DNA from 2 places in the Anoxybacillus sp. FSL W8-1294 genome. Region 2 is predicted to be linked to the other one. Evidence: a T-box and tRNA genes for the amino acid it is inferred to sense, from the RefSeq annotation. Region 2 holds a T-box; the other holds one or more tRNA genes.
What was found. The T-box of region 2 lies ahead of ileS (isoleucine--tRNA ligase). A T-box ahead of a tRNA ligase gene usually reads a tRNA of that ligase, here a tRNA-Ile.
Positions count from the first base shown of each region.

Region 1: it encodes a tRNA-Ile, which carries the amino acid that the T-box ahead of ileS (isoleucine--tRNA ligase) is inferred to sense. The anticodon was not compared.

Region 1 is NZ_CP150179.1:975,420-991,697, forward strand. It holds gene NSQ23_RS05125 (YitT family protein) at 1-452, shown strand, start outside; gene NSQ23_RS05130 (metal ABC transporter ATP-binding protein) at 511-1,266, shown strand; gene NSQ23_RS05135 (metal ABC transporter permease) at 1,281-2,114, shown strand; gene NSQ23_RS05140 (Fur family transcriptional regulator) at 2,121-2,546, shown strand; gene NSQ23_RS05145 (hypothetical protein) at 2,549-3,124, opposite strand; gene NSQ23_RS05150 (hypothetical protein) at 3,255-3,587, shown strand; gene ispG (flavodoxin-dependent (E)-4-hydroxy-3-methylbut-2-enyl-diphosphate synthase) at 3,609-4,703, opposite strand; gene NSQ23_RS05160 (hypothetical protein) at 4,783-5,094, opposite strand; gene NSQ23_RS05165 (DUF1189 domain-containing protein) at 5,237-6,004, opposite strand; tRNA gene NSQ23_RS05170 (tRNA-Ile) at 6,148-6,221, shown strand; gene sodA (superoxide dismutase SodA) at 6,388-6,996, shown strand; gene NSQ23_RS05180 (MFS transporter) at 7,089-8,303, shown strand; gene NSQ23_RS05185 (penicillin-binding protein 2) at 8,365-10,518, shown strand; gene NSQ23_RS05190 (PstS family phosphate ABC transporter substrate-binding protein) at 10,632-11,594, shown strand; gene pstC (phosphate ABC transporter permease subunit PstC) at 11,670-12,620, shown strand; gene pstA (phosphate ABC transporter permease PstA) at 12,623-13,504, shown strand; gene pstB (phosphate ABC transporter ATP-binding protein PstB) at 13,531-14,343, shown strand; gene phoU (phosphate signaling complex protein PhoU) at 14,403-15,062, shown strand; gene NSQ23_RS05215 (endolytic transglycosylase MltG) at 15,092-15,505, opposite strand; gene NSQ23_RS05220 (hypothetical protein) at 15,502-15,819, opposite strand; gene NSQ23_RS05225 (sugar phosphate nucleotidyltransferase) at 15,964-16,278, shown strand, end outside.
Region 2 is NZ_CP150179.1:1,807,399-1,823,676, reverse strand. It holds gene ftsA (cell division protein FtsA) at 1-403, shown strand, start outside; gene ftsZ (cell division protein FtsZ) at 430-1,548, shown strand; gene spoIIGA (sigma-E processing peptidase SpoIIGA) at 1,686-2,579, shown strand; gene sigE (RNA polymerase sporulation sigma factor SigE) at 2,627-3,346, shown strand; gene sigG (RNA polymerase sporulation sigma factor SigG) at 3,412-4,191, shown strand; gene NSQ23_RS09635 (YlmC/YmxH family sporulation protein) at 4,296-4,541, shown strand; gene NSQ23_RS09630 (ISLre2 family transposase) at 4,691-6,040, shown strand; gene pgeF (peptidoglycan editing factor PgeF) at 6,258-7,061, shown strand; gene NSQ23_RS09620 (YggS family pyridoxal phosphate-dependent enzyme) at 7,066-7,749, shown strand; gene NSQ23_RS09615 (cell division protein SepF) at 7,749-8,171, shown strand; gene NSQ23_RS09610 (YggT family protein) at 8,174-8,446, shown strand; gene NSQ23_RS09605 (RNA-binding protein) at 8,446-9,219, shown strand; gene NSQ23_RS09600 (DivIVA domain-containing protein) at 9,282-9,785, shown strand; T-box leader at 9,830-10,045, shown strand; gene ileS (isoleucine--tRNA ligase) at 10,091-12,847, shown strand; gene lspA (signal peptidase II) at 12,923-13,411, shown strand; gene NSQ23_RS09585 (RluA family pseudouridine synthase) at 13,386-14,297, shown strand; gene pyrR (bifunctional pyr operon transcriptional regulator/uracil phosphoribosyltransferase PyrR) at 14,452-14,988, shown strand; gene NSQ23_RS09575 (solute carrier family 23 protein) at 15,108-16,278, shown strand, end outside.

The sequences.
Region 1 (16,278 bases), 830 kb from region 2:
GAACAGAAATTTTAGGTATTTTAATGACGAAAAAATTTCCGTTTTCTGTCGGTGAGTTTGTTATGTTTACAAACATCTTTATTTTTACATGGGCTGCGTTTGTATTCGGACCGAAGCAAGCAATGTACTCTGTTTTGACTTATTATATCGCTTTTAAGACGATTGATACGGTTATTCAAGGGTTAGATGAAACAAAGGCAGTTTTGATCGTATCAGACCGTTATGAAGAAGTGTCGGATGCAATCTTAAATCGACTCGGACGCGGGACGACAAAGTTGATGGGAAAAGGCGGATATACGGACGAGCAAAAAGAAGTCATTTATGCGGTCGTGACACGTTTAGAAGTGACGAAGCTGAAGTCGATTGTATACGAAATTGACGAAAATGCTTTTATTACCATTATGAACACACAAGAAGTACGTGGGGCGAAATTTAAGTCTGCTATTCATTAATGAAAATAAATGCGCTATACTATGAATCGGAATCATTTTGAATTAAGGTGGTCAAACGATGGACGATATTTTGCGTGTTGAAGATGTTTCGTTTCGGTATGATGATGAAGATGTATTGCAACATATTAATTTTCGTATTCCAAAAGGCGCGTTCGTCGGTTTAGTTGGTCCGAATGGGTCAGGGAAATCGACATTGTTAAAATGTGTTTTACGATTGCTAAAACCACAAACGGGGCGAATTTTTTTGTTCGGCACGCCGATTGAGCAGTTTAAAGATTGGCATAAAATCGGTTTTGTATCTCAAAAAGCAAACAGTTTTAATACTGGATTTCCTGCAACCGTATATGAAGTTGTCGCAAGCGGTTTAACAGGAAAGCTCGGTTTGTTTCGTCGGTTAAGTAAAAAGGACGAAAAAGCGGTATATGAAGCGATTGATGCAGTTGGCATGAGCCCATTTATCCGACGCAATATCGGCGAGCTCTCGGGCGGTCAACAACAACGTGTATTTATCGCTCGGGCCATCGTATCGCAACCAGAGTTTTTAATTTTAGATGAACCGACTGTCGGGGTTGATGTACATCATGTGCAAAGTTTTTACGATATGCTTGACCGATTAAATAAACAACAGCATATGACGTTGCTTCTTGTTACTCACGATGTCGGAACAATTACGGAAAAGGTGACGCATGTTGCATGTTTAAACAAACATTTACATTTTCATGGTAGTGTGCAGCAGTTTGCACAGTTAAAAGCAGAAGATGTCGCATCCTTTTATGGGCATCATCTTCATTTACTTGCTCATGACCATTCGTAGAAAGGGGGGTGTGTATGTTAGAAGCTTTATTTCAATATGAGTTTTTGCAAAACGCGTTTGTTGTCGGTATATTGATCGGATTTATTGCCCCTCTTTTAGGTGTGTTCATTGTCGTCAGAAGGTTATCGCTTATTGCTGATGCGTTAAGCCATGTTACACTAGCAGGAATTGCAGCAAGCTTACTTGTGCAAAAAAAATTTTTTACGTTTGCAACATTAAACCCGATTTATATTGGCATGGCCTTTTCTGTTGTCGGTTCGTTATTTATTGAAAAACTGCGTACGGTATATAAACATTATCAAGAATTAGCGATTCCGATCATTTTATCAGGAGGGATCGGTTTAAGCGTCATTTTCATTTCGCTTGCGGATGGCTTTAATACAGATTTGTTCTCATATTTATTCGGAAGTGTAAGCGCAGTAAGCCGAACGGACGTATGGACGATTAGCATCATTTTTTTCATTGTGCTTACCGTCATTTTTCTGTTTTATAAAGAATGGTTTATTTTGTCATTTGACGAAGAATATGCACAAGCATCGGGAGTAAAAGTAAAGTCGCTCCATTTTGTTTTCATTGTGCTAGTCGCTCTTGTCATTGGTGCGTCGATGCGAATTGTCGGCATTTTGCTTGTTTCGTCACTCATGACGCTTCCTGTTGCCGCAAGTATTCGAATAGCGAAAGGATTTAAACAGGCGTTATGGTTTTCCGTTTTGTTCGGTGAATTTGCGGTCATTGTTGGGCTATTTCTTTCCTATTATTTAAACTTAGCTCCCGGTGGAACAATTGTTTTGCTAGCGGTTTGCATATTAATTGGATCAATCATGTGGAAAAAATGGAAGAGAGGATGAAGAAGCGTGAACGTTTCTGAAGCGCTACGATTAATGAAAGAAAAGGGATTTAAGTATACAGGGAAGCGCGAGGAAATGCTTGAATTGTTTGCGAAAACAGATAAATATTTAACTGCAAAAGATGTGCTTGATGTGATGAAAGATCGGTATCCTGGACTTAGTTTTGATACCGTTTATCGCAACCTGGCACTATTCGTTGAGCTCGGTATTTTAGAAATGACTGAGCTATCTGGAGAAAAGCATTTTCGGTTTACATGCAACATGAGCCATCACCACCACCATTTTATTTGCATGACGTGCGGCAAAACGAAAGAACTTGTTACGTGTCCGATGAATGAATTAGCGGAAGACTTGCAAGGATACGCCATTTCAGGACATAAATTTGAAGTGTACGGCACGTGTCCGATGTGTAAACAACAAGCTGACGTGTAATGTCAGCTTGTTGTTGTAAGCAACTTTTCTACTTGTTGTTTTGCCTCATGCCAATTGTACACACGAATGACTCCTTTTGGTAGCGGACCACGATTGTAAGGAGTATCAAATAAAATGACAGGGATCATACATTGTTCCGCAATGTCGCATGCGTTATCGTATTTATCTTCAAAAAAAATGTCGATGTTGTATTTTTTCACAGCCTCAATTTTATTGTGCGAACCGATAAGCTCAATATGATGATAATGAACGCCTTGTTGTTGAAACCATTTTTCTGTTATTTCATATAAGTGACGACCTCGTGCACTAATGTAATATAGCTCATATTCATCTTTCCAGCTATTAATGACCTCTAGTGCTCCGTTCGCAAGAGGAGCTTCGCTATAAATGATCGGCTCATATCGTTCCATCCATTCGTTCAGTTCTTCTTCTGTCGTATCTAAAAAAGGAACTAAATCGTAGTCAGTAATATCATCGAGCGTTAAATTTTTTCGGAATGATTTGTTTAAATATGGAATAAACGCACTTGGACATGTGACTGTTCCATCAATATCGATTCCAAATCGTTGCTTGATCATTGTTTGCTCATCCTTTCATGTCGGGTGCTTCTTGCCCATTATAACATTGACATAAAGTAACATCTATAATGACGTATCGCTTATTGCATAATAATAGTGCTCCTCATTTTACGAAAGCGAGGGAATTGTTATGGACAATGAGCGTCAAGCGTATGACAACGCACGAATAGATACGGTTCCAAACATTGAGCAAGATTTTATGGAAGAAACAGCAGGTGAAATTGCTGAGCCGATTCGATTTTCTGATCGAGAAGTAGAGCGTGGAGAAGACGGTCGTGGCGTTGGCTGGCTTGCACTTGCTTTATCGATTGTTTCTCTTTTCCTTATGCCAGTCATTATGGGGGCGGCCGGCATTATTTTCGGATTTATCGCTCGCCGTCGAGGAGCGGAAACGTTAGGGGCGTGGGCGATTGGAATTGGTGCTGTCTCCATCATTTTAAGCTTTTTCGTCCGATTTTTGTAAATAAGAGGGGAATGTCCCCTCTTATTTTTGTTTCCCTTTCGAGGCATATTCTTCCGCTAATTTATCGATTTCTTTTTTCAGCTCTTCCACCATCGTCTCTTCAGGTACTTTACGAACGATTTTCCCGTGGCGGAACAATAATCCTTCTCCACGTGCCCCTGCGATGCCGATGTCAGCTTCGCGCGCTTCTCCGGGCCCGTTTACTGCGCAGCCGAGAACCGCTACTTTAATCGGCGCTTTAATTTGGGCAATATACTCTTCAATTTCATTTGCAATGTTAATTAAATCAATTTCGATTCGCCCGCACGTCGGACAAGAAATTAACGTTGCGGCGTTCGCCGCAAGACCGAATGCTTTTAACAACTCGCGAGCCACTTTTACTTCTTCGACAGGATCGGCGCTAAGGGATACACGTACGGTGTTACCAATTCCTTTACTTAAAATCGCACCAAGTCCCGCAGCACTTTTTACCGTTCCTGCGAATAACGTACCCGATTCCGTAATCCCAAGGTGTAGCGGATAGTCAAATGCACGAGCGGCTTTTTCGTATGCTTCAATCGCTAAACGAACGTCGGAAGCTTTTAATGACACGATAATGTCTTGAAAATCGAGGTCTTCTAAAATGCGAATATGATGCAGAGCGCTTTCGACCATCCCATCTGCAGTAGGATAGCCGTATTTTTCTAAAATGCGCTTTTCAAGTGAACCAGCGTTGACCCCGATGCGAATCGGTACGCCACGTTCTTTCGCTGCTTTAACGACCGCTTCAACTTTTTCGCGTTTCCCGATATTTCCTGGATTAATGCGAATTTTATCCGCCCCGTTTTCAATCGCTTTTAAAGCAAGGCGATAATCAAAATGAATATCGACAACGAGTGGAATATTAATGCGCTTTTTTATTTCAGCAATCGCATCTGCTGCTCTTTCATCTGGGCAAGCGACGCGAACAATTTGGCATCCAGCTTCTTCAAGTCGATGAATTTGGGCAACAGTCGCATCGACGTCATGCGTTTTTGTTGTCGTCATGCTTTGAATGACAACCTCATTATTCCCGCCAATTGTAATGTTTCCAACACGAACAGGGCGGGTTTTCGAACGATGAATGATTTCACTCACGCGTCAATCGCTCCTTTAACGTATTAATCAAATCATTCTTTATTGTAGCAATGTTTCTTATTTGTTGACAATGTTTTTGCTATTTCTGTTTATAGAGTGGAATACGATACGTTTTGCCAGCTTGAAGGGAATGCGCATTTACATGTGGATTGAGCGCTTGAAAATCAGTAATGAGTTGATCGATGGGTACAGGCAATTTACCGTTCATTTCACGTTCGATAATGGAGAGGAGCGTATCGCCACGTTGGACGGTTATTTCGCGATAAGGTAATTCGTTCGTCCGCTTGTTCGTTTTTTCCGCACGAATCGTATGAATCGTTCCGTCTGTTACATCATGGTAAGCAATCGCACATATAGCAATGAAGATAAGAAGGGTAACTACTTTTTTCATCCTATTTCCCCACCTGTCGTTCTTCTTTCTTCATGCATATGGCTTGTCCTTATCATATATGCACAAAAATTACACTTCTTTTACATCACTTCACATTTGTTTAACATCCCATTCATCATTTGAACTATAAGAAGCAGGCGTATCAGCCTGCTTCTTTGACGGAAGGAAGTTCTTTAATAGACACGAACAAAATGGTAATAGAAACGAACCAATCTAACGCGACAGCGTATGGAACGACAATCTGTAATGCCTCCATAATGGTAAAAAAGACTGTTGCTAGCGTGATGGAGTAGGCGGAAATGCTCCACATATGACGGTACGTCCCGCGCTTATTTAATGTTTCACGGAAAATAAGACCGATGAATGCGAGAACGGTAACGTAAAGGAATTTGCTTGTACATGTGAAAAAGTATAAAACAAAAAATGATAGTGAAATGACGATAGGAAGTAATGATTGCAACGTGCGTGTAAATTCATATACGTCTTTGTTTGTAAAGCGATCTACTTGCATGACGGCATACGGATACGATTGAACGTGGCCATTTACAACGAGCGAAAAGTCTTCTTTTAAAAACGCCACTGCATTTGTGTAGCGCGCTACGTCATCGGTAGTTAATGTACCTGTGCTATCTAATAAAATAGTCACATCAGGATGTATGAGCTCAATTGTTTTTTTTTCGTCCGATATCAATATGCCATCGACAACTTCAAATGGGGGAAGCTCCTCGCCCAATAGTTCGCGCGTTGAGTCGATCGTTTTGTTTATACTTATTATAAAATAAATGGCAATCGGCAACGTTGCAATAAGCGATAAAAAGAATACGTAGCCAATCGCTTTTCCAATCGGATGAAAGCGAAAGCGGGCAATATGTATGGGCGAATAAAGACTTCGTAACAACCGTTTCCACATGATCATTCACATCCTTTACATCCTTTACGCATCATCATTCCCATTCTACTTCTTTTTATGTTCGCTACACAACCATTTTGTTTCACCATTTGCACGTATTGACGGTATGTGACTTTTTTGATAAAATTACCATCGAATATGACGGACCCTTAGCTCAGCTGGTTAGAGCGGACGGCTCATAACCGTCTGGTCGCAGGTTCGAGTCCTGCAGGGTCCATTTTCCTCGCTAAGTGAATTAGCGAGTTTTTTTGCAAATAATTTGAAACATTCGTTTTATTTTGGTACTCTTAAAGTAGGTTCACTTATGAAACTTTTCTGTTTCTAAATATCATTTATCGGTTTCATTTGTGACCAATTACATAATAAATGAGGAGGAATGAAGTATGGCATTTGAATTACCACAATTGCCTTATGCTTACGATGCGTTAGAACCACACATTGATAAGGAAACGATGAACATTCATCACACGAAACATCATAACGCATATGTAACAAACTTAAACGCAGCGCTTGAAGGTCATCCAGAATTACAAAGCAAAACAATCGAAGAGCTAATGGCTAATTTAAACGAAGTACCAGAAAACATCCGTACAGCCGTTCGTAACAACGGAGGAGGGCATGCAAATCATTCGCTCTTTTGGACAATTCTTTCACCAAATGGTGGCGGTGAGCCTACAGGTGAATTAGCTGAAGCAATTAACAATACATTCGGCAGCTTTGAAAAGTTTAAAGAAGAATTTTCAAAGGCGGCTGCAACACGTTTTGGGTCTGGTTGGGCATGGCTTGTTGTGCACAACGGTCAGCTTGAGGTAACAAGTACACCAAACCAAGATACACCATTAATGGAAGGTAAAACACCAATTTTAGGATTAGATGTATGGGAGCATGCATACTACTTAAAATACCAAAACCGTCGTCCAGATTATATTTCAGCGTTTTGGAATGTTGTCAACTGGGACGAAGTTGCGAAACGTTACGCAGCAGCAAAATAATGAGGAAGAGCTCGGCAAATTTTTGTCGAGCTCTTTTTGCATATCGCTACAAAAGAGTAGGCAAACTACCTGTCAAGAAAGGGAGTTTGCCTATGAACAGATGGAAACGAATCATTGCGTACATTCACACACATCGCCAATTGTTTCTTTTACTAGCAATCGGCGGATTGTATTCTCTTAGCATCGCTTTGTCCAATACGTTTGTAAACGTATATGTTTGGAAAAAAGTGAACAGTTTTCATGCCCTAGGTGTGTACAATTTAGCGATTGTCACATGGCAGCCGCTTGCATTTATCGTTGCTGGGAAAATCGCCAAAAAAATTGATCGCGTCATCGTTTTACGAATGGGCGTGACGTTTTTGGCACTCTTTTTTTTAGTCGTATTATTCAGTGGAAATCGAGCGATGGATCATTTGTTTTTCCTTGGTGGTTTGCTTGGTGTTGGTTATGGTTTCTATTGGCTTGCATTTAACGTCTTAACATTTGAAATTACTGAGCCAAATACGCGCGATTTATTTAATGGATTGCTTGGAGCAATGACATCTGTGGCAGGAATGATCGGCCCCCCAATTGCTGGATGGGTCATCGCTTCAAGTGAGAAGTTTACGGGGTATATGGCGATTTTTTTATCCTCTTTATGTTTATTTATTGCAGCTGTTGTATGTAGCTTTTTTGTACATCGGAGGCAATCTGCAGGCCGTTTCATGTTACAACGTGCGTATGCCGAACGAAAGAAAAATAAAAATTGGAGAATGATTACAAACGCTCACTTTTTTCAAGGATTTCGGGAAGGAACGTTTGTGTTTATCGTTTCTATTTTCTTATTTATGGCAACAGGAACAGAAAAAGCACTTGGCGTATTTGGTTTCGTCAATGCGGTCGTTTCGTTTATTACGTATTCGCTTGCCTCTAAATATATAAAGCAACGCTGGCGACTGCATGCCATTTTATTTGGTGGCGTGCTATTGTATGCTTCTGTATTTTTGCTCGTGTTCGATTTATCCTACTTCAAACTGATCGTATACGGTGCGCTTATTGCTGTTGGTTATCCGATTTTGCTTGTCCCATATTTGTCGCTTACATTTGACGTCATTGGACAAAGCAATCATGCAAAGGAGTGGCGCATTGAATATATTGTGATGAGAGAATTATTTTTGAACGGTGGCCGTGCAACGTCTGTCTTATTGTTTTTATTAGCCATTACGTTATTTGATGCAAAAGAGGCGATTCCATTATTAATGTTAATTGTTGGATCTGGTCATTTCATCATTTATTTTTTTGTGCGGCACATTCGACTTTCAATGTAGAAATTTGCGAGCGTTTCTTTTACAATGGGGAAGGAGCAAGTAAAGGAGGTGCTCGCCTGTTTTGAAGCAAATACAACAAGCTAAAAATGTAAAGAAAAAGAAAAAAAGAATGCAGTTGCCATTTCGACTAAACGTATTGTTTTTTGTTGTGTTTTTACTGTTTTCTGCGCTTATTTTACGATTAGGTGTCATTCAAATTGTTTACGGTGAACAATATCGGAAAGAAGTTGAGCGCACAGAAAATGTTACAGTCAATACACCAGCACCGCGCGGAAAAATTTATGACCGCAACTATCAAGTCGTCGTCGATAACGAGCCACTTCATGCGATCACGTATACGCGCTCGCAAACAACAAAACCTTCGGAAATGATTGAAGTAGCAAAAAAGTTAGCAATGTATATTGAAAAGCCGACGGATCGTGTGACAGAGCGAGATATAAAAGATTATTGGATTTTAACAAATGAGGAGAAGGCGAAAGAAAAAATTACAGAAGAAGAATGGAAACAGTTTCGCGCTAAAAAGTTGGGAGATAAAGATATTTATCGACTGCAACTTGAGCGCATTACAGAAGAAGATGTAAAAGCAATTAAAGAAAAGGAGCTTGAAGTTGTCGCTATTTTTCGGGAAATGAATAGTGGATACGCGTTGACGCCACAAATGATTAAAAATGAAGGGGTAACGAATGAAGAATATGCGGTTGTTAGCGAGCATTTAGAAGAATTGCCAGGGGTAGATGTAACGACAGATTGGGATCGTCATTATGCATTTGGTGATACGTTTCGTACCGTGCTGGGAAATATTACATCATCGGAAGAAGGGTTACCGCGTGAAAAGCTTGACTACTATTTAGCGCGCGATTACAGCCGAAATGACCGCGTCGGAAAAAGTTACATTGAAGCTCAATATGAAGATGTGTTGCGCGGACAAAAAGCAAAAATAAAAAATGTGACCGATAAAGCGGGGAATATTATTGAAACGATTGAAATATCGCAAGGACAACGTGGGAAAGACATCGTTTTAACGATCGATATGGAGCTACAAAAACGCGTCGAGCAAATTATTGAAGAAGAATTGACGGCAATGAAACGGCGCGGTGGAACCGAATTGCTTGATCGCGCTTTCGTTGTCATGATGGACCCGAATACGGGAGAGATTTTATCGCTAGCTGGGAAACTGTATACACGTGATGAGAATGGGAAAGCAGTGTTCAAAGATTATGCCCTTGGAACAATCACATCTGCTTATGCGATGGGATCAGCAGTGAAAGGTGCTACTGTTTTAACCGGTTTTCAAACCGGCGTCATTCGACCTGGTACAGTGCTTACTGATGAACCGCTATATATTAAGGATACTAAACCGAAAAAATCGCATAGCGGTATTCGTCCGGGACCGATGAACGATTTAAAAGCGCTTGAAATGTCGTCAAACGTTTATATGTTTAAAACAGCTATTGCGATCGCAGGTTCTACATATCGTCCGCATCAACCGTTGCCGATTAAAAAAGAAGCGTTTTCGATTATGCGGCGATATTTTAATCAGTTCGGTTTAGGTGTGAGAACAGGGATTGATTTGCCTGGGGAAATTATCGGATGGCCTGGACAAAGTACGCTTCCAGGGCATTTACTTGACTTAGCTATTGGGCAGTTTGATGTATACACGCCAATTCAAATGGCGCAATACGTTTCAACGATCGCTAACGGTGGATATCGCATTCAACCACATGTCGTAAAAGAAATTCGCGAACCGATTAGCGAAAAAAATGAAATGGGAAATGTCATTTATTCGTTTGAGCCGAAAGTGTTAAATCGAGTTGATATGAAAACGGAGTATATTGAGCGCGTGCGTGAAGGATTTTATCGCGTTATGCACGGTTCACACGGAACAGCGCGTGCCTTTTTCGCAAACGCCCCTTATGATCCAGCAGGAAAAACAGGAACCGCACAGGCGTTTTATGATGGACCGATCAAGTCGAGACGGATGACGTCAACATACAATTTGACGTTAGTTGGCTTCGCTCCGTACAACAATCCGGAAGTGGCGTTTGCTGTTGTTGTGCCTTGGGTATATCAAAATCCGAGAAACCATTATCCGATCAATAATTACATTGGAAGAAAAATTTTAGATGCATATTTTGAATTGAAAACAAAGCGCCAATTCGGAGAGCAACCCTCTACTGAACCGTTGAATAATGATGAACAAACAATGGAAAGATAAAAGAAAGCGAATTTACAAAAGCTTAACATTTGTTTAAAACGAATTTAATACCTTTCCATTATTCTATAACTCGTGGGACAAAAACTAATGAAAAAGTAGGGGGAAATCAAAAGATGAATAAAAACAAATGGTTTGCACTCGCAAGTGTAACAAGCGCTGTATTAGCATTTACGACAGCATGTGGTGGCGGCGCTGAGCAAGGCGGCGAAAATGGCGGAGAGCAATTAAGCGGTAACGTTGTTGTAGATGGATCGTCTACTGTTTATCCGATTGTTGAAGCTGCCGCTGAAGCGTATGCGGGTGAACAACCAGATGTCAAAGTATCTGTTGGTTTGTCCGGAACAGGTGGCGGATTTGAAAAGTTTACAAAAGGAGAAACAGACTTTTCAAACGCTTCTCGTCCAATTAAAGATGAAGAAAAGAAAGCTGCTGAGCAAAACGGTATTCAATTTGAAGAGCTCCAAGTTGCATTCGACGGTCTTTCTGTTTTAGTAAATAAAGATAACGACTGGGTTGATTATTTAACAGTTGATGAACTAAAGAAAATTTTTACATCCGGTGCGGTAAACGGTAATGACAAAGTCAAATGGTCAGACATTCGTCCAGAATGGCCAAATGAAGAAATTAAATTGTTCTCACCGGGACACGACTCTGGTACGTTTGATTACTTTGATGAAGTCATTTTAGATGGACAACCGTTAAACAAAACAGCGCAATTATCTGAAGATGATAACGTACTTGTTCAAGGAATTGCAGGCGATAAAAATGCGCTCGGTTACTTCGGATTTGCATACTACACTGAAAATAAAGATAAGTTGAGAGCTGTACCAATTGATAACGGAAACGGTCCAGTAGAACCGACGCATGAAACAATTCAAAGCGGTGAGTATGCACCACTTTCTCGCCCATTATTTACGTATGTAAGCGTAAAGGCGTTAAAAGAAAAGCCACAAGTATATGATTTCGCGAAATTTTTATTAGAGAACGGTGCGGAGTTTGCTGAAGAAGTTGGATATGTAGCGCTTCCACAAGAAAAATATGATGAGCAATTGAAAAAGCTTGAAGGATTGAAATAACGAAACGTAAAGATGAGAAGCGACACCACAGTCGCTTCTCATCTTGCCATGAATTTGGAAAGGGGTTTTCACATTATGGCGATGACAGATGGGAATCGTTCATATTCCGTCCGTGAAATGATTAAAGAAAATAAGAAAAAACAAAGCGGACAACAGTTTATGGAATGGTTCATGCCAAAATTGTTACTATTAACAGCTACCATTTCGGTTTTAACGACAATCGGCATTTTATTTACATTGTTATTTGAAACATTTATTTTCTTTGAACGAGTATCAATCGTTGAATTTTTAACGAGTAAAGAATGGCTTCCATGGGATGAAAAAACAGGTTCGTTCGGCATTGCTCCGCTCGTGACAGGAACGCTTTTAACGACAGCGATTGCGATGGTTGTAGCCATCCCAATCGGTTTAGCTTCAGCGATTTACTTGAGTGAGTATGCGTCTGAAAAAGCAAGAAAAGTATTAAAACCGATATTAGAAGTGTTGGCGGGAATTCCAACGATTGTGTACGGATTTTTCGCATTAACGTTCGTCACACCTCTTTTACAAAAGATCATTCCAGATCTCGGGATTTTTAACGCGTTAAGCCCAGGAATTGTCATGGGAATTATGATTATTCCAATGGTTGCTTCTTTATCTGAAGATGCAATGAGTTCCGTACCAAACTCCATTCGTGAAGGAGCGCTCGGTCTCGGATCAACAAAGTTAGAAGTGGCGTTAAAAGTCGTCCTTCCTGCAGCGACGTCAGGTATTGCGGCATCGTTTATGCTGGCGATTTCTCGTGCTGTCGGTGAGACGATGATTGTAGCAGTAGCGGGTGGTTCGTCTCCAGTCTTTACGTTTGATGTGACAAAATCGATTCAAACGTTAACAGCATACATTGTTCAAGTGACAACGGGAGATGCTGGATATGGAACAACAGTTTATTACAGCATTTATGCGGTCGGGATGACGTTATTCGTGTTCACATTAGCCATGAACTTACTCGCACAATACATTTCTCGTCGCTTTAGGGAGGAGTATTAATCATGGAAAAATTAATTGATAAACAACGTGTCGTTCAACATATGAACGGTCGTCTGTTACGCAATAATGTGTTAAAATTTCTGTTTTTCTTAGCGACATTATTCGGATTGATTGTTCTCGTCGTCCTTCTATATCGGATACTCACTCAAGCACTTGGCTGGCTAAACATGGACTTTTTAAATAACTTCCCGTCTCGTCGTCCGGAAAAAGCAGGGATAAAAGCGGGGTTGGTCGGTTCACTTTGGTTGATGGTGATCGTTGCTCCTGTTTCCCTTATTCTCGGGGTTGGAACAGCGATTTACTTAGAGGAGTATGCAAAGAAAAGTCGGTTCACTGATTTTATTCAAACGAACATTTCTAACTTAGCAGGTGTTCCATCGATCGTATTCGGTTTGCTTGGTTTGACGATTTTCGTTCGCGAGTTGAATTTAGGTCGAAGCATTTTAGCAGCAGGTTTGACAATGAGTTTGCTCGTTCTCCCGGTTATCGTCGTTGCAGCACAAGAAGCTATTCGCGCTGTGCCAAATCAATTGCGTGAAGCATCGTATGGTATGGGGGCAACAAAATGGCAGACGATTTATCGCATCGTTCTTCCAGCGGCCATTCCTGGTATTTTAACAGGTAGCATTTTGGCGCTGTCACGTGCAATTGGTGAAACTGCGCCGCTCGTTGTTTTAGGTATTCCGACATTTTTGGCGTACTTGCCACAGGACATTCTCGATACATTTACTGTCATGCCGATGCAAATTTACAACTGGACGTCACGCCCACAAGCTGACTTTCAACATGTAGCAGCAGCGGGAATTGTCGTGTTGCTCGTTGTGTTAATCTTTATGAACTCGATTGCTATTTTCATTCGCAACAAGTTTCAAAAACGTTATTAATTGCGCGTTGAAAGGGGAACTGATTAATGGAATTAACAGTTGTGAAAGAACGTAAAAATAAACAGTCTGAAGAACAAAGAGAAAGAAATGTTGTGTATCGGACGAAAAACTTAAACTTATGGTACGGCGAACATCATGCGTTAAAAAATATTGACTTAGATATTTACGAAAATGAAGTAACAGCAATTATCGGTCCGTCAGGTTGTGGAAAATCGACATATATTAAAACGCTAAACCGAATGATTGAACTTGTACCGAATGTACGTACATCTGGGGAAATTACGTATCGCGGTCGCAATATTTTTGATAAATCGTATCGTGTGGAAGAATTGCGTACACAAGTCGGCATGGTATTCCAAAAGCCGAATCCGTTCCCGAAATCGATTTATGACAACGTTGCATACGGTCCGCGCATTCACGGCATTCGCGACAAGAAAATTTTAGATGAAATCGTTGAAAAAAGTTTGCGCGGTGCAGCGATTTGGGACGAAGTAAAGGATCGCTTGCATACGAACGCATACGGATTATCGGGCGGACAACAACAACGTTTATGTATTGCGCGCTGTTTAGCGATTGAGCCAGATGTTATTTTAATGGATGAACCAACATCTGCGCTTGACCCAATTTCTACATTAAAAGTAGAAGAACTTGTACAGGAGTTAAAGAAAAATTACAGCATTATTATCGTTACACATAACATGCAACAAGCTGCTCGTATTTCTGATAAAACAGCCTTTTTCTTAAACGGTGAAGTGATCGAGTATAGCGATACAGATAAGTTATTCTCCAATCCAGACGATAAACGAACAGAAGATTACATTACAGGTCGATTCGGATAAAAAAATCGTGCGGGTACGCTCGCACGATTTTTTCAAAATGATAAAAAGGGGGAGTGAATATGGCTGTACGTGAAAAATTTGATTACGATTTACAAACGTTGCGCGACCAATTATTGCAGCTCGGAAGTCTTGCAGAAATCGCATTAACGCAGTCGTTTGAAGCGTTAAAAACAAAAAATAGCGATTTAGCATTGCAAGTGCTCGAGAACGATACAAAAATTGATCTACTTGATGAGGAAATTAACGATTTTGCGATTTTACTAATTGCAAAACAACAACCGGTCGCAATTGATTTACGCCGCATTATTGTTGCGATTAAAATTGCAACGGACGTTGAAAGAATGGCGGACTTTGCAGTCAATATTGCAAAATCAGCCATTCGAATCGGTGAGCAGCCGTTTGTCATCTCGTTAAATAAGTTAGAAAAAATGCATGAAATCGCAGTAAATATGCTTTCGTTAACGTTAAAAGCGTATTACGAAGAAGATGTCGTTACGGCGAAAAAAGTGGCTGACATGGACGATGAAGTTGATCGTTTGTACGGCGAAACGATTCGGGAATTGCTCGAGCGCACAAAAGCACATCCAGATGCGATGTCACAAATTACGCAACTATCGTTTACGGCTCGCTACATTGAACGCATTGCAGATCACGCGACAAACATCGCTGAGAACGTATTTTATTTAGTAAAGGGAAAACATTACGATTTAAACGACTAAATGAAAAGGATGTCCAACAGCGGACATCCTTATTTTGTGATTTTTTTTGTGATTTGTTCATATGACATGTCACTTGTAACAACATACGTTCCAGGGCGTAGCGCACGCGTCAATTGATGTGTATCGAGATATGTTAAAAATGATTGCGCGTCATCAATAATATGCGCTTGTTCAAGTCGGTTAGCAACGTCGCGACTTGCCTCTCCTTTGGCAATCGTTAACGTATAAATGTACACTTTTTCTTTTTGAGATGGTGTTGTTTTTTCAATTTCTTTTTTTTGTTTTTCGAGTTTTTCAGCGAGTTCATTTCGTTCAGCAACGATTTGTTCATACTGCTGTTCGCTGATGATAGTATACTGCTTGTCATTCGTGTAATGAACGATAGCAAGTATCGTTGTGGCAAACAACATTCCAACCGCAAATGCACGTGTTGTCTTTCTCATCGTTTATTCCTCGCGATCACAATATTTACTTCATCTATCGGCATGTTGAGTTTGCGGGCAATTTGTTCTTTTGTCCAACCTTGCTTATGTAGATGCCATATTTGTTCTTCAGTTGAAAACAACTCCATTCCGACAAGCAGCTCTTCTTCAAGCGCTTTAACTCGCTTTTTTATTTCGTACAATTGTTGCATCGTCGATAATGTGAGTTGCTCTACTTGTTCTTCTACCTCTTTTACACGATCTTTTTGAAAGAAAGAAATAAGCAATAGTATGATTGCAAAAGAAATGAGTCCAATCAATGTATATTCGATCATGTTTGTCACCCCACTTTATTATACATAGGAATGTAGCGATCATGCATCATTTTCATGTCAAATCGACAATTTTCGTATATTGTCCGCATAGTATTGTCATGATATGATGGAACAAAGTGTGCTTTCACTTGGGGGGGATATGTTGTGAAAGCGGTCATTATGGCAGGGGGAAGAGGAACACGGTTACGTCCGTTAACTTGTCATGTTCCGAAACCGATCGTACCGATTATGAATAAACCTGTGATGGCGTATAGTATTGAATGGTTAAAACATCACGGAATTACGGATATTGCTGTAACCGTTCAATATTTAAGTGATGAAATTATTGAATATTTTGGTGATGGACGTCGATTCGGTGTACATCTTCATTACTTTGAAGAGACGACGCCCCTTGGAACGGCAGGGAGCGTAAAACATGCTCAGTCTTTTTTAGACGATACGTTTGTTGTTATTAGTGCA
Region 2 (16,278 bases):
TATAATCGAAGCGCGTGTCGAAGAAATTTTGCAAATGGCGCAAGCTGAAATTCGTAGACGTGGATTTCGCGATTTGCCTGGCGGATACGTGTTAACAGGTGGGACAGTCAATATGCCGGGCGTATTAGAACTTGCCGAAGCGATTTTTGAACATACTGTTCGCGTGGCGATGCCGGATTATATTGGTGTTCGTGATCCACAATATACAAACGGTGTCGGTTTAATTCAATTCGCCTATAAAAACGCGAAGTTGCAAGGAAGAAACGTTCCTGTTCTTTCTTCTAGCGCGACAGACGATTTCCAACCGGAGAAGAAGGTGCATAAAGCGCCAGCAAAACCAAAACAAAAAGAAGAACATTTAGGACATAAAGTCAAGAAATTTTTCGGATACTTTTTTGAATGACAATTTGAATGGCTAGGAGGATTATCATGTTGGAGTTTGACACGACTGTTGATCAGTTAGCGACAATTAAAGTAATTGGTGTCGGTGGCGGCGGAAATAACGCTGTCAATCGCATGATTGAACACGGAGTACAAGGTGTTGAATTTATTGCGGTCAATACAGATGCTCAAGCGTTAAACTTATCAAAGGCTTCAATTAAGCTACAAATTGGCGCGAAATTGACACGTGGATTAGGTGCAGGGGCAAATCCAGAAGTAGGAAAAAAAGCAGCAGAAGAAAGTAAAGAACAAATTGAAGAAGCGCTCAAAGGAGCCGATATGGTATTCGTCACAGCCGGCATGGGCGGAGGAACAGGAACTGGCGCGGCTCCGGTCATTGCACAAATCGCGCGCGATTTAGGTGCGCTCACAGTCGGCGTCGTCACGCGGCCGTTCACATTCGAAGGAAGAAAGCGCGCGATGCAAGCGGCAAGCGGCATTGCGGCGATGAAAGAAGCCGTTGATACGCTCATCGTCATTCCGAACGATCGTCTATTAGAAATTGTTGATAAAAATACGCCGATGTTAGAAGCGTTCCGCGAAGCAGACAACGTGCTTCGTCAAGGGGTACAAGGCATCTCTGACTTAATTGCCGTACCGGGATTAATTAACTTAGATTTTGCCGATGTGAAAACGATTATGTCAAATAAAGGTTCAGCTTTGATGGGAATTGGCGTAGCGACGGGCGAAAATCGCGCGGCAGAAGCGGCGAAAAAGGCGATCTCGAGCCCGCTATTAGAAACATCGATCGACGGTGCCCAAGGCGTATTAATGAACATTACAGGCGGCACGAACTTAAGCTTATACGAAGTGCAAGAAGCAGCTGACATCGTCGCATCAGCTGCCGACCAAGACGTCAATATGATTTTCGGTTCGGTCATTAACGAAAACTTAAAAGACGAAATTGTTGTGACTGTCATCGCGACAGGATTTAACGAAGAAATGAACCAAGCAAAAGCAACACGACAAGCGGTTGTCAAACCGAACGTTGGCGTCAAACGCGAGAAAAAAGAAGAGCCGGTTGACTACTCGCCAACGCGCAGTCAACAAGTCGAGGATCCGCTCGACATCCCTGCCTTTTTACGCAATCGCAACCGTCGCCGTTAAAAAAACGCTCACTACGTGTGGGCGTTTTTTTATTTCCATCATCATATGACAAAATCTCCGAGGAAATGACGTCATCGTTTGACACACTTTTCTATTGGAAGTGCTATATACTAGTTTCAAGATGTTGTAAGGAGGGGATGCCGCTGATTTATGCCGATCTCGTATGGTTATTAAATTTTTGTTTTGATGCGATGTTGCTATGGCTTGCGGCAATTATGTTAAAGCGTCGCATTCGTTTATGGCGGCTTATGCTTGCAGCATTATTCGGTTCGTTGCTCGTCTTGCTTGTTTTCACTCCTTTTGCTTATATGACATCTCATTTCGTAACGAAACTTGTCATCTCTTTTTTCATCGTGTGGATTTGTTTTGGTTTCCATCGCTTCCGCTTTTTTGTGGAAAACGTGCTCGCTTTTTATTTTGCCACGTTTATGATGGGGGGAGGGATGGTTGCCTTTCACTTTTTGTTGCAAAGTGAAATCACGCCTTATTCATCGGGTTGGCTCACGCATTCAACTTCGATTAGCTGGTTGTTTATCGTCATCATGTTTCCAATTTTATGGATGTTATCAAAAGTGCAAATGGGAACGATTCGCGAAAAAAAATTGCGGTTTGAACACGTCATCGATGTGCGTGTCACATGTTTTGGACAAACGGTATGTTTAAAAGGATTAGTCGACAGCGGAAACCAGTTGTGCGACCCATTCACAAACACACCGGTTATGATCGTCGAATTGCAACCGTTCGCACATATTTTCCCTCAAGCTGTTTTACAAATGATTCAAAAACGTACGTACACAGATGACATCCCGAACGAATGGGTGAGCCGGATACGTTTCGTCCCGTACCGTGCCGTTGGCGTCGAGCAACAGCTGTTAGTGGCGATGAAACCAGACGACGTACAATGGTTGGACGGAAAACAGTGGATATCTGTCAAAAAAGTGCTTGTTGGCTTTTATCCGTCATCGCTTTCAGCTGACGGGGAGTACAACTGCATCGTTCATCCGCATATGGTTATGTCGCAAGCTTCGTAATTATTATTATCATACGGCCGTTCGTGCTGAAATAGAAGGAGGTTTTTATGAAGTTATTCAAATTACGCCTCACATATGTATGGTACAAACTATTAAAAAAATTAGGGCTCAAAGCGGACGAAATTTATTACATTGGTGGAAGCGAGGCATTGCCACCGCCACTCACAAAAGAGGAAGAAGAAATGTTATTAAAAAAACTTCCTTCTGGGGATGAAACAGCGCGTTCGCTCCTTATTGAGCGAAATCTTCGCCTCGTCGTCTACATCGCCCGAAAATTTGAAAATACCGGCATTAACATTGAAGATTTAATTAGCATTGGTACGATCGGATTAATTAAAGCAGTCAATACGTTTAACCCGGAGAAGAAAATTAAACTCGCTACATATGCATCGCGCTGCATTGAAAATGAAATTTTAATGTATTTACGACGCAACAATAAAGTACGTTCAGAAGTATCGTTTGATGAACCGTTAAACATCGACTGGGACGGCAACGAACTGCTGTTGTCGGACGTATTAGGCACAGAAGATGACGTCATTACGAAAGATTTAGAAGCAAATATTGACCGAAACTTATTATTTCGTGCGCTCGATCAATTAAGTGAACGCGAGAAACAAATTATGGAACTTCGCTTCGGGCTAAGTGGTGGAGAAGAAAAAACACAAAAAGATGTCGCGGACTTGTTAGGTATTTCTCAATCGTACATTTCCCGTTTAGAAAAGCGAATTATTAAACGATTGCGAAAAGAATTTAACAAAATGATGTAATGCATATTTTTCCCTTCAAAGGAGATACTGAAAGCTGACAGCATCTCCTGCAAGGAGGGAAAGACATGGCAAGAAACAAAGTTGAAATTTGCGGCGTTGATACATCGAAACTTCCCGTACTGAAAGACGAAGAAATGCGTGAACTATTCCGACAAATGCAAGCCGGTGACATATCGGCACGCGAAAAATTAATCAACGGGAATTTACGGCTCGTATTAAGCGTCATTCAGCGATTTAACAATCGTGGTGAATATGTCGACGATTTGTTTCAAGTCGGCTGCATCGGACTTATGAAATCGATTGATAATTTTGATTTAAGTCAAAACGTGAAATTTTCAACGTATGCTGTACCGATGATTATTGGTGAAATTCGCCGATATTTACGTGACAATAACCCGATTCGCGTGTCCCGCTCGCTGCGCGATATTGCATACAAAGCGCTACAAGTGCGCGAAAAAATGATGGGCGAAACAGCGAAAGAACCGACAGCAGAAGAAATTGCAAAAATCTTAGACGTCCCACACGAAGAAATTGTGTTTGCATTGGATGCGATTCAAGATCCCGTTTCCTTATTTGAACCGATTTACAACGATGGCGGCGACCCGATTTATGTGATGGACCAGCTGAGCGACGAGAAAAACCGCGATATAAATTGGATTGAGGAAATTGCGCTGAAAGAAGGGCTACGTCGGCTAAATGAGCGCGAAAAAATGATTATTCGCAAACGATTTTTTCAAGGGAAGACACAAATGGAAGTGGCCGAAGAAATCGGCATTTCGCAAGCGCAAGTATCTCGTTTAGAAAAAGCGGCCATTAAACAAATGAATAAAAATATTCAATGGTAACATCCCCCACACAGCTGGGGGTTTTTCTATGCTTTCGACATGACTACAACCTTCGATTTACGCATACATATAGGAGATAGAAAGAAGAAAAGGAGCGGGGGAACATGGTGAAAATTTCTGAACTCCAACAAAAAGACGTCGTCAATGTCGCAAACGGCAAACGGCTTGGAAATATTGGAGATATCGATATTAATTTAACGACCGGTCAAATTGAAGCTATCATCATTATCGGTACGGGAAAAGTGCTCGGTTTATTTGGACGGGCGGATGAAATGATCATTCCGTGGCGCGATATTGTGAAAGTTGGTGCCGACGTCATTCTCGTTCGATTAGATGGCGAGTATGAGTAAAATGTTTGTGGGAGAAAAAAAGACAGGTTCCTGATTTGGTATAATAAGGAACCTGTCAGATATGTAAGCAAAATAGATGAAAAACGGGCTCTCCTCCTGGTAAGGTAGTAAGTGAGAAAAAAATACAACCAAAGAAAGGAGTGGAGCCCATGCAGGATTATATCACAAACGGCTTGACATTAAAAGAGATCGAACAGTCTTTATTTAGACATATGCAAAAACAATATGGTCATCTCCTTCAACAGGTGTTGGAGGAGATCGACCGCACATTGGCAGAACAGCGGGACAAGAAACGATATGCGCTCAAAGATAAGCGGACGATCCGACTCCAAACGCTATTTGGAGAGGTGGAAGTGAAGCGAAACTACTACTTTGACCGTGAAAAAAAGGTGTATACGTCTTTACTCGATGTCTTTCTTCAGTTCGATGGGGCGCATGGAGTGAGTCCGCTATTAGAGGAGACAGCGATTCATCTCGCCGTGACGGGTTCTTCGTATCGACAGGCTGCGCAGTCGCTTGAAAAGCTGGTGGGGTATGCATGTATGAGTCACGAAACGATTCGCCAGTCCATCATCGAGGCAGAGGTGGAAGGGCACCGTGCGATGGAGAAAAAAGGGCGCGTGTTTTTTATCGAAGCAGACGGGTTGTACGTGAAACGTCAACGAAGCCGCATCAAAGGAAAAGAAGAAAAGATCATCACGATTCACCAAGGATGGGAGAAAAACGGGAAACGCGTATCCTTAGTGAATCGACGGTATATGGTTCATCAAACGAATGAACCGATTTGGGAAGCTGTAGAGAATTTTCTGATGAAGGAATACAGCTATGATCCGTTTGAGGATTGGGTGGTCATCAATGGAGATGGAGCCCCATGGATTACAGCGTGTCGAGAATATTTCGGGGACAGGGGGTACTTTCAGCTTGATCGGTTCCATGTGGCAAGAGAGATTCGTCAATTGTTCCGAGGTCATGCGAGATATCGGGTGATTCGAAAGAAGTTAGCATCATGGGATGAAGAAGGTGTGTTACGAGAACTCACAAGTGCCATCGGTACGTTAGAACATGAGGAGAAGGAAAAGCAACTCGAGGCGCTTGTTCGTCGAATCGAGGAGATACCAGGATGTTTACGTGACTATCGCGTATGGTTGAAGGAAAAAGGGATTGACACGACAAACATGAGGGCGATGGGGAGTGCGGAAGGAACGATGCATGTGTTTGCGAAACGAAGTAAAAACGGTCGAAGTTGGAGGGATGCAGGGATTGAAGCGATGTTGCGAGCGATCGTCGCGATAAAAGATACGTTACTCATTCGGACACGCGATGGAGTGATGTATGGCGTGGAAGAACGAGAAGAAACGAAACGAGAAACGATCGTGAAAAAGGCACTGAAGCGCGTGCAAACGCAAATGACAGAAGTGGTACGAGATAACATCCCATACCTTCGCCAATCTTCAGGGACACCGATTTACGAGGCATTGCAAGCATTGAAAGGTTTTTAAAACGAGAGAAAACGCACATACCTACAGGATGAGAGTGAGTAAAAGCGCTTACATATAACGATTTTATAAAACCATATATAACCAAAAAAATCGGTCGAGAAAAAAATCTCCCACAAAGTCTTGACTCAAACTAGATGGCGATGAATAATTCACGTTTTCGGCAAGTTGTGATAAAATAGGAAAAAAAGTGATAAAATTGTACAAAGGATGTCGAACGATGAATGAAATATTTCGACAAGCGAGCGAGTCATTGCTTTTGTTTCATGGATGGGAACACGTCGTCGTGGCGTTTACGACAAAACGAGGCGGGGTGAGCATCGGACCGTTTGCGACGTTGAACGTTGGCATGCACGTCAACGATGAACGAGACGCGGTGTATGAAAATCGGAAAAAAGTAGCGGACCAACTGAACGTGTCGCTTGATCGCTGGGTATGTGCGGATCAAGTGCACGGCGTACATGTGCAAAAAGTGACGAAAGAACATGCGGGCAAAGGCGTGCGCACGTACGATACCGCTTTGCCGCATACAGACGGTCTGTATACAAGCGAACAAGATCTCATGTTGGCACTTTGTTTTGCGGATTGTGTTCCGCTTTACTTTTTTGCACCAAGTAAAAAGCTTATTGGGGTAGCACACGCTGGCTGGAAAGGAACGGTGCAAAACATCGCTGGTCAAATGGTAAAGCGATGGAGCGAAGAAGGAGTAGATGCGAGCGATATGTATGTCGTCATCGGTCCGTCGATCGGCCGTTGTTGTTACGTCGTCGATGATCGCGTCATTGAATTCGTTCAAAAGGCGCTAGTCAACTCGCCACAATCTCTTTATAATGAAACAAGTAAGGGACAGTATGCGCTCGACTTAAAAGAAATGAATAAACAGCTTTTGCAGCAAGCAGGTGTTCCGAGCGAACGTATCGCTGTTTCATCGTATTGCACAAGCTGTGAGCAGTCATTATTTTTCTCTCACCGGCGCGACGGTGGCAAAACAGGAAGAATGATGGCGCTTATTGGCTGGAGGTGATCATATGTCTGTGAAACAACGCTTACAAACGATTCAACAACATATTGCTAAAGCGTGTGAAAAAACAGGACGAAACGCATCAGACGTTCAAATTGTGGCAGTGACAAAATACGTCAGCATCGCGCGAGCAAAAGAGGCGATCGATGCGGGCATCGTTCATTTAGGCGAAAGTCGTACCGACGGTTTTTTACAAAAATACGAAACAATCGGAAAAGAAGCAACATGGCATTTTATCGGCACGTTGCAATCAAGAAAAGTGAAACAAATCATCGATTACGTTGACTACGTTCATTCGCTCGACCGTCTTTCATTAGCGGAAGAAATTAACAAACGAGCGAATCGAACGATCAAATGTTTCGTGCAAGTCAATGTTTCAGGGGAGCAATCGAAACACGGGCTAGCGCCAAAAGACGTATTGCCGTTTATTGAAACATTATCTGCTTTTTCACGTATTGAAGTTGTCGGATTAATGACGATGGCGCCATATACGGACGATGAGGCGACGATTCGTCGCTGTTTTCGGACGTTGCGCGAGTTAAAAGAACAAGTACAAGAAAAACAATTGCCGCACGCCCCTTGTACACAATTGTCCATGGGGATGTCAAACGACTATGTAATTGCAGTCGAAGAAGGAGCAACGTTTCTTCGCCTCGGTACATGTCTTGTCGGTGAAGAGGAGGTGGAATGATGGGATTTGTGAAAAAAATTCGCGATTTTTTCGATTTAGATGAGGAAAAATGGGAAGAAGATGAATACGAGGAAGAAGAAGTCGTTCAACAACCGAAAGCCGAACAAAAACAAAATGTTGTGAGTTTACAAAGTGTACAAAAATCGTCCAAGCTCGTTTTATTTGAGCCGCGCGCATATGCGGAAGTACAAGAAATTGCCGACCATTTAAAAAACCGGCGTGCTGTCGTCGTAAACGTTCATCGTGTCGACCGTGATCAAGCGCGGCGCATCGTCGACTTTTTAAGCGGAACGGTGTATGCGATAGGCGGAGACATTCAACAAGTCGGCTCGACAATTTTTTTATGCACGCCAGATAACGTCGATGTAAGCGGCTCGATTTCAATTGTTTCTGACGATGAACCGACAATAAAGAGGTGGTAAATGTGTATACAATTGCAAACTTTTTAGCAACAGCTATTGAAGTATATTCGTATGCGATTATTGTTTACATTTTAATGTCTTGGTTTCCAAATGCGCGCGACACAAAAGTCGGGCAGTTTTTCGCCAACATTTGTGAGCCGTATTTAGAGCCGTTTCGCCGCTTTATTCCGCCTATCGGCATGATCGATATTTCTCCAATTGTCGCCTTGCTTGTTTTGCGCTTTGCGACAGCAGGCGTCTATGGGTTAGTTGATATGGTTAATAGAGGGCTGTAATGAACATTTATCAACATTTCCGCAAAGAAGAGCATCATTTCATCGACCTTGTGTGCGAATGGAAGCGGCTCGTGACGGAACAATACGCTCCGAAACTAACCGACTTTTTAACTCCGCGCGAACAGCAAATTGTCCGCTCGATTGTCGGCCATCACGATGATGTACACGTTGCGTTTTTTGGCGGTTCATCGTCGGTCGAACGAAAGCGTGCGCTATTATATCCGCCGTACATGCAACCGAATGAAGAGGATTTTCAACTATCGTTATTTTCCATTCGCTACCCGAAAAAATTTGTAACGATTGAACATCGCGACGTGCTCGGCGCACTTTTGTCGCTCGGTGTGAAGCGGGAAAAGTTTGGTGACATTATCATCGTTGATGATGTTATTCAATTTGTCGTTGCTAAAGAAATTGCGCCGTTTGTTCAAATAAACGTTACAGCGATTGGAAAAGCAAAAGTATCGTTAGAAGAACAACCGCTTTCGCAACTTCTCGCTGTGAAAGAAGAATGGGAAGAAGAAACATTTACCGTTTCTTCTTTGCGACTTGACGCCATTTTAGCGCAATGTTTTCGCATATCACGCCAAAAAGCACAAGCCTTCATTGCCCAAAACTTCGTGAAAGTGAATTGGAAAACGGTTGACCAAGCTCATATGGAGTGCCAAGAAGGTGATTTATTGTCGTTACGCGGGTATGGGCGCTGCCGTTTGAAGACGATTGCAGGGCAAACGAAAAAAGAAAAGTGGCGCATCGTTGTCGAAAAAGCAAAATAAAAGCAGGATTTCCGCAAAAGATGTCGAATAACCCGATACGTACATAAGATGGAGGTGGCCGCATGCCGTTAACGCCGTTAGATATTCATAATAAAGAATTTAGCCGAGGCTTTCGCGGATATGATGAAGATGAAGTAAACGAATTTTTAGATCAAGTCATTAAAGACTACGAAATGGTGTTGCGTGAAAAAAAGCAATTAGAAGAAAAAGTGAAAGAGCTGACAGAAAAACTAAACTACTTTACAAATATTGAAGAAACGTTAAATAAATCGATTTTAATTGCGCAAGAAACAGCAGAAGAAGTGAAGCGAAACGCGCAAAAAGAAGCGAAGCTCATCATTAAAGAAGCGGAAAAAAACGCGGATCGCATCATTAGCGAAGCGCTCGCCAAAACGCGGAAAATCGCGATGGAAGTCGAAGAATTAAAACGGCAAGCGAAAGTGTTTCGCAGTCGTTTTAAAATGTTAATTGAAGCGCAGCTCGATATGTTAAACAACGACGATTGGGATCATTTATTAGATTACAAACTTGATGATGAAGCGGTGCAAGAAATAACAGAGTCTTGACGATGGCTATTGTGATTGCCTATAATATCGATTACAGTTATATCGTAAAAACGATGAAGGGGACAGTAGTTCTTTCATCAGCTTATTACAGCGAGCCGAGGGCGGTGGAAGCTCGGCATAAGCGAAAGAATGAAAATCACCCCGGAGTTCCGTGCTGAACAAATAGTAGGCCACGGCGCGTCATTCCCGTTACGAATGTCAAGTGGGCTATGTTTACATAGTCAACAAGGGTGGTACCGCGAGACCTTCTCGTCCCTTTTGGGCATGAGAAGGTTTTTTTATTTACTATAAAAGGAGGTTACATGATGGATTACAAAGATACGTTACTCATGCCAAAAACCGATTTCCCGATGCGCGGAAATCTTCCACAACGTGAACCACAAATGCAAGCAAAATGGGATGAAATGGACATTTATCGAAAAGTGCAAGAGCGTACAAAAGATCGCCCGCTTTTCGTATTGCATGACGGACCGCCGTATGCGAACGGCGACATTCATATGGGACATGCCCTTAATAAAATTTTAAAAGACTTTATCGTTCGCTATAAGTCAATGAGCGGCTATTGTGCACCGTACGTGCCAGGATGGGATACGCACGGTTTGCCAATTGAAACGGCGCTGACGAAAAATAAAGGCGTCAATCGGAAAGAAATGAGCGTTGCGGAATTCCGCAAGCTATGTGAGCAATATGCATACGAGCAAATTGACCGCCAGCGCGAACAATTTAAACGACTTGGTGTGCGCGGCGATTGGGACAATCCTTACATTACGTTAACGCCAGAATATGAAGCACAACAAATTAAAGTATTTGGCGAAATGGCGAAAAAAGGATTAATTTATAAAGGACTAAAACCGGTCTATTGGTCTCCATCGAGCGAATCGGCGCTTGCCGAAGCCGAAATCGAATATAAAGATAAACGCTCACCGTCCATTTACGTCGCTTTTCCTGTCAAAGACGGAAAAGGAGTGCTTGATGGGGATGAAAAAATCGTCATTTGGACGACGACGCCATGGACGATTCCAGCAAACTTAGGCATTGCTGTTCATCCAGAGTTGCAATATAGCGTCGTTGAGGCAGACGGTGGCAAATATGTCGTTGCATCCGAGTTATTACAATCGGTGCAAAAAGAAATCGGCTGGGAACATGTAACCGTATTAAAAACAGTAAAAGGAAGCGAGCTTGAGTACGTCATTGCGAAACATCCGTTTTACGATCGCGATTCGCTCGTCATTTGTGGCGAACACGTCACAACGGATGCCGGAACAGGTTGTGTTCATACTGCGCCAGGACACGGGGAAGACGACTTTATCGTCGGCCAAAAGTACGGCTTAGGTGTCCTTTGCCCTGTCGATGAGCGCGGCTATATGACAGAAGAAGCGCCAGGGTTTGCTGGCATGTTTTACGATGACGCAAACAAAGCGATTACAGAAAAACTGCAAGAAGTAGGTGCTTTATTAAAACTATCGTTTATTACGCACTCGTATCCGCACGACTGGCGGACGAAGCAACCGACGATTTTCCGTGCTACAGCCCAATGGTTTGCATCCATCGACAAAATTCGTGAGCAATTGTTGAAAGCTGTCGAAGAAACGAAATGGGTGCCGGCATGGGGTGAAATTCGCATCCACAACATGATTCGCGATCGCGGCGACTGGTGCATTTCGCGCCAACGCGCATGGGGGGTACCAATTCCGGTCTTTTATGCCGAAAATGGTGAGCCAATTATTACAGATGAAACGATTGAACATGTTTCCAACTTATTCCGCCAATACGGTTCAAACGTTTGGTTTGAACGCGAAGCAAAAGATTTACTTCCAGAAGGGTTTACGCATCCAGGCAGCCCGAACGGACGGTTTACGAAGGAAACGGACATTATGGACGTATGGTTCGACTCTGGTTCTTCTCATCAGGCGGTATTGGAAGAACGCGATGATTTACAACGGCCAGCAGACCTTTATTTAGAAGGGTCCGACCAATATCGCGGCTGGTTTAACTCATCGCTTTCCACCGCAGTTGCAGTTACCGGAAAAGCGCCGTATAAAGGCGTATTAAGCCACGGCTTCGTACTAGATGGCGAAGGACGAAAAATGAGCAAATCGCTTGGCAACGTCGTCGTACCAGCAAAAGTCATGGAACAGCTTGGTGCTGACATTTTGCGTCTTTGGGTTGCTTCTGTCGACTATCAAGCGGACGTGCGCATTTCTGACAACATTTTAAAACAAGTCGCAGAAGTGTACCGCAAAATTCGCAACACGTTCCGCTTTATGCTCGGTAACTTGTTCGATTTCAATCCTGCGGAACATACGGTAGCGGTCGATCAATTGCGCGAAGTTGACCGATACATGCTCATTAAATTAAATCGTCTCATCGACAAAGTAAAACAAGCATATGAAACGTATGAATTTGCGACGATTTATCATGAAGTGAACAACTTCTGTACCGTTGATTTAAGCGCGTTTTACTTCGACTTCTCAAAAGACGTGTTGTACATCGAAGCGGCAAATAATCATGAACGTCGTTCGATTCAAACGGTGTTGTATGAAACGCTTGTTGCGTTGACGAAACTTGTTGCGCCGATTTTACCGCATACGGCAGATGAAGTATGGTCATACATCCCGCATGTAAAAGAAGAAAGCGTGCAGCTTGTCGATATGCCAGAAGCGGTGCATATTGATGATGCAGATCGCATCGTTGCGAAATGGGATGCGTTTATGGAATTGCGCGATGAAGTATTAAAAGCACTAGAAGTGGCGCGCAATGAAAAACTTATCGGTAAGTCGCTTACTGCGCATGTCATTTTATATCCGACAGACGAAACGAAAGCGCTCATTGATTCGATTGAAGAAGATATGAAACAGCTATTAATCGTTTCAGCATTTTCGATCGGCGGAACGTTTGCTGATGCACCGAGCGAGGCGCAAACGTTCACAAAAACAGCGATTGTCGTCAAACAAGCAGAAGGAAAAACGTGCGCGCGTTGCTGGGTCGTTACACCAACGGTAGGCGAAGATGCAGACCATCCAGAGCTATGTCCACGTTGTGTGGCCATTGTCAAGCAATAACACATATCCCCCCTCGCTTTCAAGGGGGGATTATTTATGGTAAAATGGAGAAGAATTTCGCTCTGGAGGGGTATGATGTTATATTATTTGCTTGCTTTTGTCGTTATATTGATCGACCAATGGACGAAATGGCTTGTCGTTCGCTATATGGAATTAGGGGAAAGCATTCCAATTATTGAAAACGTGTTATACATTACATCGCATCGCAATCGCGGAGCGGCATGGGGCATGTTGCAAGGGCAATTTTGGTTGTTTTATATCGTTACGGTTGCCGTTGTCGTCGGCATCGTCATATACATTCAACGGTTGCAGCCTACGCAGCGGTTGTTTGGCATTGCGCTTGGACTTATGCTCGGTGGCGCGCTTGGCAACTTTATTGATCGCGTGTTTCGAAAAGAAGTCGTCGATTTTGTGCATACGTATATTTTCAATTATAGCTTCCCGATTTTTAACGTCGCCGATGCAGCATTGACAATCGGTGTTGCGCTCATGTTTATTTATACATGGACCGAAGAAAAACAACGAAAGGGAATGAGCGATGGAGCAAATTCAACTCACGATTGAAGAACAACACGATGGAGAGCGCATTGATAAAGTCATTGCTGAACTAAATGAACAATGGTCGCGTTCTCAAGTACAACAATGGTTAAAAGAAGGGCATGTGCTCGTGAACGGTAAAGCGGTGAAACCGAACTACAAATGCCATGTCGATGATGAAGTGGTCATTTCCATTCCGAGTCCGGAGCCGTTAGATGTTGAGCCGGAGCCAATTCCGCTCGACATTTATTACGAAGATGCGGACGTGCTCGTTGTCAATAAGCCGCGCGGCATGGTCGTTCATCCTGCGCCAGGGCATATGCACGGGACGCTTGTTAACGCGTTACTTGCACATTGTCAAGACCTTTCCGGCATTAACGGTGTGCTTCGACCGGGCATCGTTCATCGCATCGATAAAGATACGTCCGGTTTATTAATGATTGCCAAAAACGATTTGGCGCATGAGTCGCTTGTCAATCAACTTGTAAACAAAACGGTGACGCGCAAATATGTCGCGATCGTTCACGGTGTTATTCCGCACGATTATGGGACGATTGATGCTCCAATCGGGCGCGACCCACGCGATCGTCAAAGCATGGCCGTTGTGGAAAACGGAAAAGAAGCGGTGACACATTTTCGCGTCCTCGAACGATTTGAACATTATACGTTCGTTGAATGTCAGCTTGAAACAGGGCGGACGCATCAAATTCGTGTGCATATGAAATACATTGGCTATCCGCTTGCCGGAGATCCAAAATACGGCCCACGCAAAACGCTGCCGATTGACGGACAGGCGCTTCACGCCGGTGTATTAGGATTTCAACATCCGCGCACAGGCGAATATTTGCAGTTTGAAGCTCCGATTCCTCACGAATTTGAGCGATTGCTCGACATGTTGCGAAATAATCGTTGACAAAAGGAAAAAAGAAACGTACAATGAGTTCAAGTGAACAAAGACCTTTAAGTTCAGTCCCGTGAGGCTGAGAAGGTGTCGGATTTAGGTGACGTGTGCCTACATATACCCTCTCGCCAAACGGTGAGAGGGTTTTTTGTATGGAGGTGGAACGATGCAAAAGGCCATTGTATTAGACGAACAAGCGATTCGACGCGCGTTGACGCGCATTGCTCACGAAATTATTGAGCGCAATAAAGGGATTGACGATTGCGTCCTCATCGGCATTAAAACGCGCGGCATTTACTTAGCAAAGCGATTAGCTGAACGCATTGAACAAATTGAAGGAACGTCTATTCCTGTTGGCGAGTTAGATATTACATTATATCGTGATGATTTAGCAGTAAAAACAGACGATCGTGAACCGCTTGTGAAAGGAACGGACGTCCCATTTTCTGTTACAAATCGAAAAGTCGTTTTAGTTGATGACGTATTATTTACAGGCCGAACGGTGCGCGCCGCCATGGATGCCGTTATGGATCTCGGTCGTCCGGCGCAAATTCAATTAGCTGTTCTCGTTGACCGCGGTCATCGCGAATTGCCGATTCGTGCTGATTTCGTCGGCAAAAACATCCCGACATCAAGCGCAGAAAGAATTGTCGTCGAATTAAAAGAAGTGGACGACATCGATCAAGTGAGCATACATGAATAAAGCACCCTTTTTAAAGGCAGTCCAGCGAGGCTGACAAAGGGGAACGGTTTTTTACACCCTCTTTGTGCCTTCGTACGGACAAAGAGGGTTTTTTATATAAACAGAAATAAGGAGAGAGAATGATGAAACCGGTATTAGACGTGAAAGATGTTCCTTCTTTCGGACAGCTTGTTACACTTAGTTTACAACATTTATTTGCGATGTTTGGTGCAACGATTTTAGTGCCATATTTGGTCGGATTAAGTCCAGCGATGGCGCTCATTTCAAGCGGACTCGGTACAATCGCCTTTTTAATCGTGACAAAATGGCAAGTACCTGCTTACCTCGGCTCATCGTTCGCATTTATTACGCCAATTATTGCAGCGAAAGCGGCCGGTGGTCCGGGTGCGGCGATGATCGGCAGCTTTTTAGCCGGTCTCGTATATGGCATCGTCGCTTTAGCAATTAAAAAAGCAGGTTATCGTTGGATCATGAATTTACTTCCGCCGATCGTCGTCGGTCCAGTCATTATCGTCATCGGATTAGGATTAGCAAACGTTGCCGTCAGCATGGCGATGAACGGCTCAGATGGAAAGTATAGCTTAACGCACTTTTCTGTTGCGGTCGTGACGCTCGCGGCAACGATTGTATTCTCGATTTTATCGCGAGGAATGTTTAGCTTAGTACCTGTTTTGATGGGCATTATCGTTGGCTACGTGTACGCGCTAGCTATCGGTGTCGTTGATTTATCAGGGGTGGCGAAAGCAAAATGGCTCGAAATGCCGGATTTCTTGTTGCCATTCGTTCATTACGATGTCCGCGTGACACTCGATATTGTGCTATTGATGGTGCCTGTAGCCATTGTGACATTATCTGAACATATCGGGCATCAGCTCGTATTAAGCAAAGTCGTTGGGCGCGACTATATTAAAGAACCAGGTTTACATCGCTCGATTTTCGGTGACGGATTAGCAACGATGATTTCAGCCCTCATCGGCGGTCCGCCAAAGACGACATACGGAGAAAATATCGGTGTATTAGCAATTACACGCGTATATAGTGTATATGTGTTAGCTGGTGCGGCTGTGCTCGCGATCGCGTTCGGATTTTTAGGAAAAGTGACGGCGCTTATTAGCTCGATTCCGACGCCGGTGATGGGTGGCGTATCGATCTTACTGTTCGGAATTATCGCTTCTTCAGGTTTGCGCATGCTTGTCGATAGTAAAATCGACTTTGGTGACAAACGAAACTTAGTCATCTCATCGGTTATTCTTGTCATCGGCATCGGGGATGCGGTCATTAAAGTATCAG